DNA from 2 places in the Pseudomonas sp. m6p genome. Region 1 is predicted to be linked to the other one. Evidence: predicted binding sites of a transcription regulator. Region 1 holds the regulator's gene; the other holds the start of a gene.
What was found. Region 1 encodes FliA, which starts transcription of late flagellar genes. Its sites were predicted from a motif close to CTAAAGTTTNNNNNNNNNNNGCCGNTAA; they were not measured.
Positions count from the first base shown of each region.

Region 2: flgM (flagellar biosynthesis anti-sigma factor FlgM) is a predicted target of FliA. The motif match lies at 2,140-2,167, and genes of this name have one in related genera.

Region 1 covers NZ_CM147084.1:975,318-980,306, forward strand. The annotation lists gene flhA (flagellar biosynthesis protein FlhA) at 1-851, shown strand, start outside; gene flhF (flagellar biosynthesis protein FlhF) at 863-2,203, shown strand; gene fleN (flagellar synthesis regulator FleN) at 2,317-3,147, shown strand; gene fliA (RNA polymerase sigma factor FliA) at 3,144-3,884, shown strand; gene ACYZUM_RS04605 (chemotaxis response regulator CheY) at 4,052-4,423, shown strand; gene ACYZUM_RS04610 (protein phosphatase CheZ) at 4,442-4,989, shown strand, end outside.
Region 2 covers NZ_CM147084.1:4,031,852-4,036,840, reverse strand. The annotation lists gene ACYZUM_RS18325 (MFS transporter) at 1-191, shown strand, start outside; gene ACYZUM_RS18320 (flagellar brake protein) at 423-1,169, opposite strand; gene ACYZUM_RS18315 (flagella synthesis protein FlgN) at 1,262-1,729, opposite strand; gene flgM (flagellar biosynthesis anti-sigma factor FlgM) at 1,778-2,104, opposite strand; gene flgA (flagellar basal body P-ring formation chaperone FlgA) at 2,265-3,026, opposite strand; gene ACYZUM_RS18300 (chemotaxis protein CheV) at 3,109-4,041, shown strand; gene cheR (protein-glutamate O-methyltransferase CheR) at 4,088-4,915, shown strand.

The DNA of each region.
Region 1 (4,989 bases):
ACCGCCTGACCCTGATGGGCGTGATCCTGGCCGAAGCCGAAATCTACCCGGATCGCGAACTGGCGATCAACCCGGGGCAGGTCTACGGCACGCTCAACGGCATTACCGCCAAAGATCCGGCTTTCGGCCTGGAGGCGGTGTGGATCGAAGTCAGCCAGCGCGCGCAGGCGCAATCGCTCGGGTACACCGTGGTCGACGCCAGTACCGTGGTCGCGACGCACTTGAACCAGATTCTGTACAAACACTCCAGTGAGCTGATCGGCCACGAAGAAGTGCAGCAACTCATGCAATTGCTGGCCAAAAGCTCGCCGAAACTGGCTGAAGAGCTGGTGCCGGGTGTGGTGTCGCTGTCGCAATTGCTCAAGGTGCTGCAGGCATTGCTGGCCGAACACGTGCCGGTACGCGACATCCGCAGCATTGCCGAAGCCATCGCCAACAACGCCGCCAAGAGTCAAGATACCGCCGCTTTGGTGGCCGCCGTACGCGTCGGCGTATCCCGCGCCATCGTCCAAAGCATTGTAGGCACTGACTCCGAGCTGCCTGTGATCACCTTGGAACCAAGGTTGGAACAAATATTGCTCAATAGTCTGCAGAAGGCAGGACAAGGCTCGGAAGAGGGCGTTCTGCTGGAGCCAAGCATGGCCGAGAAGCTGCAGCGTTCGCTCATCGAAGCGGCGCAGCGCCAGGAAATGCAAGGTCAACCGGTGATCCTGTTGGTAGCAGGCCCGATCCGCGCGATGCTCTCGCGTTTCGGTCGCCTCGCCGTCCCGGGGCTGCACGTGTTGGCCTACCAGGAAATTCCGGACAACAAGCAAGTGACCATCGTTGCGACAGTAGGGCCCAACGGCTGAGGTAGTGGTTTATGCAAGTTAAGCGTTTTTTCGCCGCCGATATGCGTCAGGCCATGAAGCTGGTTCGTGATGAGCTGGGCGCTGATGCCGCCATCATTGGCAACCGCCGCATTGCCGGCGGCGTCGAGCTGACGGCGGCGCTGGATTACAAGTTGTCGGCGCTGGCGCCACGGGTGCCGAACATGGAACTCGAGGACGAACTGCGCAAGACCCAGTCGCGCATCGTCACCGCTCAGGCCGAACTGAGCCTGCGTGGCGAAGCCGATGGCAATAGCAATCGCCAGATCTTTGCCGGGCTGCCGTTGACGGCCGGCCTGCCACTGACCGCTGCCGAGCCGTTGAGCGAACCGACCTACGCCGCCCCGGCGCGTCCGGCGCCGGCAGCTGCACCAGCATCGGCGGGTGTCGATCCGCGTGCGCTGGATTCGATGCGTTTCGAATTGAACAGTCTGCGTGAGCTGATGGAAGTGCAGCTCGGCACCCTGGCCTGGAACCAGCTGCAAGGCAGCCGTCCGGCGCAAGCCAATCTGTATCGCCGCCTGCAGCGCATCGGTCTGTCCGGGCCGTTGTCGCGCGACCTGCTGGCGATGATCACCGACATCGAAGAACCGCGTCAGGCCTGGCGTATGCTGCTCGCGCACCTGGCGCGGATGATTGCCGTACCGGAAGTCGAGCCGCTGGAAGAGGGCGGGGTGATTGCCATGGTCGGCCCGGCCGGCATGGGCAAGACCACCACCCTGGCCAAACTCGCTGCGCGCTACGTGCTCAAGTACGGCGCGCAGAATGTGGCGCTGGTCAGCATGGACAGCTTCCGCATCGGTGCGCAGGAGCAACTCAAGACCCTGGGGCGGATTCTCAACGTGCCGGTGACCCACGTCGATCCGGGCCAATCGCTGGTTCAGGCGCTGGACCCTCTGCTGCGCAAACGCGTGGTGCTGATCGATACCGCCGGCCTGCAGGCCAGCGATCCGGCGCTGCGCATGCAGCTGGAAAGTCTGGCCGGGCGTGGCATCCGTTCAAAAAATTATCTGGTGCTGGCAACCACCAGCCAGAAACAGGTTCTAACCGCCGCTTATCACAGTTACAAGCGTTGCGGGCTTGCCGGCTGCATCCTGACTAAACTGGATGAGACGGCCAGCCTTGGCGAAGTGTTGAGCCTGGCGATCAGTCATGAACTGCCGGTCGCGTACCTGACCGATGGCCCACGGATTCCGGATGATCTGCATCTGCCGCGCCGTCATCAGTTGGTCAGCCGCGCCGTCAGCGTGCAAATGCAGGAAGAACCCAGCGAAGAAGCCATGGCTGACATGTTCGCTGATATCTACCACAGCCCGACCAAGCAGGTTGGCTGAGGTAATGAACAGTTTTTGTACCTACATCGATGGTCTGCCATGCATTGTTCCGGTTGTGAACGCGCAGCCAGTAATGTGGCCTCCGTCTATGCAAGACAAGGTAAAGAAATAACATGGGCAGCATGCATCCCGTACAGGTGATCGCGGTGACCGGCGGCAAAGGTGGCGTCGGCAAGACTAACGTGTCAGTGAACTTGTCTCTGGCGCTGGCAGAGCTTGGCCGTCGGGTCATGCTGCTGGACGCTGACCTGGGGCTGGCGAACGTCGACGTTCTGCTGGGACTGACCCCCAAACGCACGCTGGCCGATGTAATCGAAGGCCGCTGCGAGCTGCGCGACGTGCTGTTGCAGGGCCCCGGCGGGATCCGCATCGTGCCGGCCGCTTCCGGCACCCAGAGCATGGTGCACCTGAGCCCGGCGCAACATGCCGGTCTGATTCAGGCCTTCAGCGACATCGGCGACAATCTCGATGTACTGGTGATCGACACCGCTGCGGGCATTGGTGACTCGGTAGTCAGTTTCGTGCGCGCCGCGCAGGAAGTGTTGCTGGTGGTCTGCGACGAGCCGACCTCGATCACCGACGCCTACGCGCTGATCAAACTGCTCAACCGCGACTACGGCATGAACCGCTTCCGCGTCCTCGCCAACATGGCGCAGAGTCCGCAGGAAGGGCGCAATCTGTTCGCCAAGTTGACCAAGGTCACGGATCGCTTTCTCGACGTCGCCTTACAATACGTCGGCGCGGTGCCGTACGACGAAAGCGTGCGCAAGGCAGTGCAGAAGCAGCGAGCGGTCTATGAAGCCTTTCCGCGTTCCAAGTGCGCGCTGGCGTTCAAGGCGATCGCACAGAAGGTCGATACCTGGCCGCTGCCTGCCAACCCGCGTGGGCACCTTGAGTTTTTCGTCGAGCGCCTCGTGCAGCAAACGGCAGGGCCTGTGTTATGACCGCCAGCGGTATGAACTACTACAAGAAATCGGCACGTGACGCGCAGTACGAGTTGATCGAGCGTTACGCGCCACTGGTCAAGCGCATTGCCTATCACTTGCTGGCGCGCTTGCCGGCGAGTGTGCAGGTTGAAGACCTGATTCAGGCCGGGATGATCGGCCTGCTCGAAGTCTCGACCAAATATGACGCCAGCAAAGGCGCCAGTTTCGAAACGTACGCGGGCATTCGGATCCGCGGCGCGATGCTCGATGAAGTGCGCAAAGGGGATTGGGCACCACGCTCGGTTCACCGCAACACCCGTATGGTCAGCGACGCAATTCGCTCAATTGAAGCTAAAACCGGCCGTGATGCTAAAGATCACGAGGTTGCGGCCGAACTCCAATTGAGTCTCGATGATTACTACGGGATTTTGAATGACACGCTGGGCAGCCGGCTGTTCAGTTTCGACGATCTGCTGCAGGACGGCGAACACGAAGGGCTGCACGAGGATGGCGCCAGTGCTCATCTTGAGCCGTCACGCGATCTGGAAGATGAACGCTTCCAGGCTGCGCTGGCGGACGCGATTGCCAATTTGCCGGAGCGTGAGCGACTGGTGTTGGCGCTGTACTACGACGAAGAACTGAACCTCAAGGAAATCGGTGAAGTCCTTGGCGTCAGTGAATCGCGGGTCAGCCAGTTACACAGCCAGTGCGCGGCCCGTTTGCGGGGGCGTTTGGGGGAGTGGCGAGCGCGCTGAAGGCAGTGTGGGGACACTGCGAACGAGGCTGGTGCGGTGATGAACGGCACCGGTCTTGCTCTGTTGTGCTCCAGACAGTCATCGAGTGCTTTGCCGGATTGATTGAAATGGCGCGTCCAGGTGCTGGGCGCGTTTAAGACTGCTTGGAGGTCGAATTGGACAAGAACATGAAAATCCTCATCGTTGATGACTTCTCAACGATGCGGCGGATCATCAAGAACCTGCTGCGTGATCTGGGGTTCACCAACACCGTCGAGGCCGACGATGGCACCACTGCCATTCCGGTGCTCAACAGCGGAAGCATCGACTTTCTGGTAACGGACTGGAACATGCCGGGCATGACCGGTATCGACCTGCTGCGCCACGTGCGTGCCGATGAAAAACTCAAGCACCTGCCCGTGCTGATGGTGACTGCCGAAGCCAAGCGCGAGCAGATCATCGAAGCGGCCCAGGCCGGCGTGAACGGCTACGTGGTCAAACCTTTCACGGCTCAGGCGCTGAAAGAAAAAATCGAGAAGATTTTCGAACGCATCGGCTGATGAACGCGCGGGGGAGCTATGGAGCATAACGAATCTTCACAGGGCGATTTCGAATCGACCCTGAAAAAACACGCGGTCGAACTGGTCGAGAGCCTTGAAAAAGGCAGGTTCGGCGACGCTGTGCAACTGATCCATGAGCTCAATCAGACCCGTGACCGTGGCCTGTATCAGGAAGTGGGCAAGCTCACACGCGAACTGCACAGTGCGATCGTCAACTTCCAGATCGATCCGCACATGCCACAGGCCGAGGAAGTGTCGCAAATCACCGACGCCACCGAACGCCTGGGCTATGTGGTCAAGCTGACCGAAGCCGCGGCCAACCGCACCATGGATCTGGTGGAAAGCGCCACCCCGGTGGTCAATGGCCTGGCTGAAGAAGCCCAGGCGCTGAGCACCGATTGGGGCCGCTTCATGCGTCGTGAAGTCGGGGCTGAAGAGTTCCGCGAACTGGCGCGCCGGGTCGACGGTTTTCTGTCACGCAGCAGCACGGACAACCGTGCGGTGTCGAGCAACCTGAACGACATCCTGCTGGCTCAGGATTACCAGGACCTCACCGGTCAGGTGAT
Region 2 (4,989 bases), 3.1 Mb from region 1:
GCTCGCCGCTGGTGGCCGCGCTCGATCCGCGGGTGGATGAGCAGGTGGTGCAGGAGCAGATGCAGACCACGGTTACGCCGGAGCCAGAACCGGAGCCAGAACCCGAAGTGCAGCCTGAAGTGGCGGTGGAAACTGATCCGGCTGATGAGGGCGATAAACCGACACCGGACATCAGTGGGGCCAGACCCTGAATCGGGTGAGAGTAAGGCTGTTCAGAGACAGACACTGTCACTGTGGCGAGGGAGCTTGCTCCCGCTGGACTGCGCAGCAGGCCCCGCTTGCCAGATAAAGGGCGGGGGGGCGCTTCGCGCCCCAGCGGGAGCAAGCTCCCTCGCCACAGGTGTCCGGTGCTGGCAGAAAGATTTCTTGCATAAAAAAGGGCAGTCCCGCCAGGGACTGCCCTTTCTATTTGCCTGTGCGAATCACAGATCGTCTTTATCGAACCGGCGTGCTTCACGCTGCAGTTGATAAACGAAGCGCTCGACGTTGCGCGCCGCTTGGCCACTGATGTTGTGGAAGCGCAAGCCGGCGAAGGTGATGTTGAGCTTTTCTTCGAAGTGCAGATAGCGCAGCTCGACCGAGATCGGTTGATTGCCGAACAGTGGGGTGGCGATCATGCGGTCATAGACCTGGCCCAGTTGCAGGCGGTCGGTGATGTCGCCTTCAAAGCGCAGCTTGCAACCGGTGGCGGAAATATCCAGCAGTTTGCCGTTGATCGGCGCCTTGAGTTTTTCGCCGCCAAGTTCGACGCTGACCAGATCGGTCAGCTTCAACGCGGCACGAAAGGCATTGCGGCGCTGGTGGTAGACCACTTCGGTTGGCAGTTGACCGGTGTAGAAGCGGTCACCGTCGGATTCTTCGATGTTCAGCGTGCCAGTGCATTCCCAGGCGATGCGCACGCCCTCGTGGAAGCCTTCGACCTTGAACGGTTCGCCCGCCTGCAGAAAACGCTCGCCATCGCGCGGGATCATTTCGTCCAGGGCAATCGTCGCGGTTTCCCGGTCAACCTTGATCAGGTAGCTCTGGAAGCGCTGGCTGCGCTCATGGAAGGTGATGATCAGCGGATCGTGGCTTTCTTGCAGCTGGCGCAGGTTGCTGGAGATTTCCAGGGGCGTGGTCAGCACCTTTGGTGGCTGCGGAGTATCATCCGCGCTTAGGGCGTTTGGCACGTTTTCTCAATCTCCAGACAAAATTTGACTACGACTAGCCAGCATTTTGCCAGCATGTTTCGCGGGTTGATAGTGCAGGCACATCGAATGGCTCACGCCTGGCTGAGCGTACGCGGCTTGGTGGGTTTGGCGAAAGTGCCCGAGGCGTCATACAGCGCTGGCGGTTCGCCCCCGGTGAGGATTTTCAGCTGATTGGCCGTAGCGGCCTGCTGGATCTGGATCGACTGGCCGTTCTTGACGTTGGCCGCCTGGCACTGGGCAATCAGGTCGGTCAGCACATCGCTTTGGGACAGCAACTGGTCGCCAATGCTCGACTGGCTGGCCAGTTGCTCCAGGCCCTGGCGGTCGAGCGGCAGGTTGAGGCTGGCAAGGATTTCGCTGCGCTTGCGGCCATGCTGTTCAAGCAGAATGATCAATGCCTGTTTGCGCGCCAGAATATCTTCGAGCAGAGGCATGTCGCGACCGTGCAAGGCGAGGGACTCGGTTTGCAGCAACTCCAGCAATTGTTGAGCTGGAGCAAAGTCGTCAGTGATCAGTTGCAATAAATTAGTGTCGTGCATGGCTGGCCTTGGGTTCTAAGCGTCCAAAAGCCTGGCGCCGGCAAAAGCCTAGCGCTGGGCTTCGAAGTTGAGCAGTTTGCTGGCTACACGGTTGCTGTCGACCTTGTAGCTGCCATCGGCAATCGCTGCTTTCAACTCGGCCACGCGGGCTTTGTCGACGGCAGGCTGATCGCGCAGCTTGTCAGTGACCTTCTGCAACTGTTGAGCCTCATTGCTGAGGTGTACCGATTCCCCGCTTTTTGCGGTACCGGCCGTTTCGGCCTGGGTATTCAGCGGCGCGGAGGTGCCGGTTTCGGCGGTTTCCTTGGCGTTGCTGGTACGCGTACTGCCCGTAAGTGACGAGGAGCTGTTCAAACGGCTGAAATCGATGACCATGTTAAAAACCTCTGGGAATTTGGACGCTTGCCATGTTCTCGGCCATTCCCTGGAAAACTTTAGGCTCACTTTGCAATGAGCTGCATGTGCCGAAGCGTGTCCTGCTGCGGCACAGTTTAGGGAAGCGTCGGGGCTGGCGCCAGTTTTCTGCTCGAGCGTTTTACATGGCGACTTCCACTTGGCCCGGCGCGATGACCTGCGCCTTGATTACCCGGTTGGAATTAAGGTTTTTTACCCGGATCTGTTCTTTCAAACCGCCATTGGCCAGGGCTTCACCGGGCATGCGCACGGCAAGCGTGCCGCTGCGGGCGATGATGACCACCTGATCGCCCTTGCGCACCACTTCTGCCTGTTCCAGATGCACCAGGGTAATCACCTGATCGGCTACCGTTGGTCGGGTTAATTTCTGCCCGATGGCTTCATCCACCGACGTCAGAAAACCCTGATTGATCTGGCTGATGTCGCGTTCACGCAAGGTCACGTCTTGCGGCTCGATAATGCCGGCGCGTTTGAGCGGTCGGGTGGTGGTGACAATCTCGCGAAACAGGCGGACTTGAGCGGGCACGAACACTGTCCACGGCGAGCTTCCTTCGCACCGGACCTTGACCGTCACCCGGCCCAGCGGACGTGCAGGACTCTCCAGCGACGCTGTCAATTCCTTGTCGCACATAGGCATGCGCATACGCGGGTCGAGCTGGTTGACCTCGATTTCGTAGCGGCCTTCCGTTTGACTGGTAGCCAGATAGTCTTCTACGGTGAACTCAAGAAAGCCCTGAGTGACGCCGATAAGCATGTCAGGCAAGGTAACCGTATCAGCACCGGCAGGGCTGCCAGCGAAAAACAAGCAGACGGCAGACGTCGCGCACAGCGCTTTGCGGGTGCGGGAGGTCAGGCGTCGGAAAAATGTCGTTTGAGCGTTCATACGAGTTAAAAAGCAAGCGCCGTGCCGTTTAGCAATGAATGTGCGTCGCAACAACACTTGGCGTTGGTGTAGGAGTCTGGGCATGGCTGGTGTAATGGATTCGGTGAACCAGCGCACGCAACTGGTAGGGCAGAATCGCCTGGAGCTGTTGTTGTTCCGTCTTGACGGTCAACAGCTCTACGGCATCAACGTGTTCAAGGTGCGGGAAGTGCTGCAATGCCCGTCGCTGACGTTGATGCCCAAGTCCAGTCCTGTCGTGTGCGGGGTGGCGAATATCCGGGGGGCGACCATTCCGATCCTTGATCTGGCAATGGCGACCGGTTCCGGGGCGTTGAAAGACAAGAACAGTCCGTTCGTGATCATCACGGAGTACAACACCAAGACCCAGGGTTTCCTGGTTCGCTCGGTGGAGCGCATCGTCAACATGAACTGGGAAGAGATCCATCCGCCGCCCAAGGGCACGGGGCGCGATCATTACCTGACCGCTGTGACTCGAGTCGACAATCAGTTAGTCGAAATCATCGATGTCGAGAAGGTGCTGGCGGAAGTCGCGCCGACGCCCGAGGCGATTTCGGTCGGTGTGGTCGATGTCGAAACCCAGAGCAAGGCGTTGTCGCTGCGGGTGCTGACGGTCGATGACTCGTCGGTGGCGCGCAAGCAGGTCACGCGTTGCCTGCAGACGGTCGGGGTCGAAGTGGTGGCGCTGAACGACGGCAAGCAGGCACTGGATTACCTGCGCAAGCTGGTCGATGAGGGCAAGAAGCCGGAAGAAGAGTTCCTGATGATGATTTCCGACATCGAGATGCCGGAGATGGACGGGTACACCCTGACGGCGGAAATCCGCAGCGATCCACGCATGCAAAAGCTTCATATCATCCTGCATACTTCGTTGTCGGGGGTATTCAATCAGGCGATGGTCAAGAAAGTCGGTGCCGATGACTTCCTGGCCAAATTCCGTCCTGATGACCTGGCATCCCGGGTAGTCGACCGGATCAAAGCAGCAGATATCAGCTAGGGGCCTTCTGCCCCTGGCGGTCAACACGATTTAAGAGGCGGCATCATTGTCTACGGGTAATTTGGATTTCGAACAGTTCCGGGTCTTCCTGGAAAAAGCCTGTGGCATTTTGCTCGGTGAAAACAAGCAGTACCTGGTCTCGAGCCGTCTCAACAAACTGATGGAGCAGCAAGGCATCAAGTCCCTGGGTGAGCTGGTACAGCGCATCCAGACCCAGCCGCGCAGCGGTTTGCGCGAGCAGGTGGTCGATGCCATGACGACCAACGAAACCCTGTGGTTTCGCGACACCTATCCGTTTGAAGTCTTGAAGAACAAGGTGCTGCCCGAGGCGATCAAGGCCAGCCCCAACCAGCGTCTGCGGATCTGGTCGGCGGCATGCTCGTCGGGTCAGGAACCGTATTCGCTGTCGATGTCGATCGACGAGTTCGAGCGCAGCAACCTTGGTCAGTTGAAGATGGGCGTGCAGATCGTTGCCACCGACCTGTCCGGCAGCATGCTGACCAACTGCAAGACCGGCGAGTACGACAGCCTGGCCATCGGTCGCGGTCTGTCCGCTGATCGCCTGCAGCGCTACTTCGACCCGAAAGGGCCGGGGCGCTGGGTGATCAAGGCGCCGATCAAGAACCGGGTGGAATTCCGTTCGTTCAACCTGCTCGACAGCTACGCCAGTCTGGGCAAGTTCGACATCGTGTTCTGCCGCAACGTGCTGATCTACTTCTCCGCCGAGGTGAAGAAAGACATCCTGTTGCGTATTCACAGCACGCTGAAGCCGGGCGGCTATCTGTTCCTTGGCGCGTCCGAAGCGCTGAACGGTTTGCCGGATCATTACCAGATGGTTCAGTGCAGTCCGGGGATCATTTACCAGGCGAAGTGAAACAAAGCATCAGGCATACAAAATCGGGAGCCCCAAGGGCTCCCTTTTTTATGCCTGATGCTTTGTTTCATGTA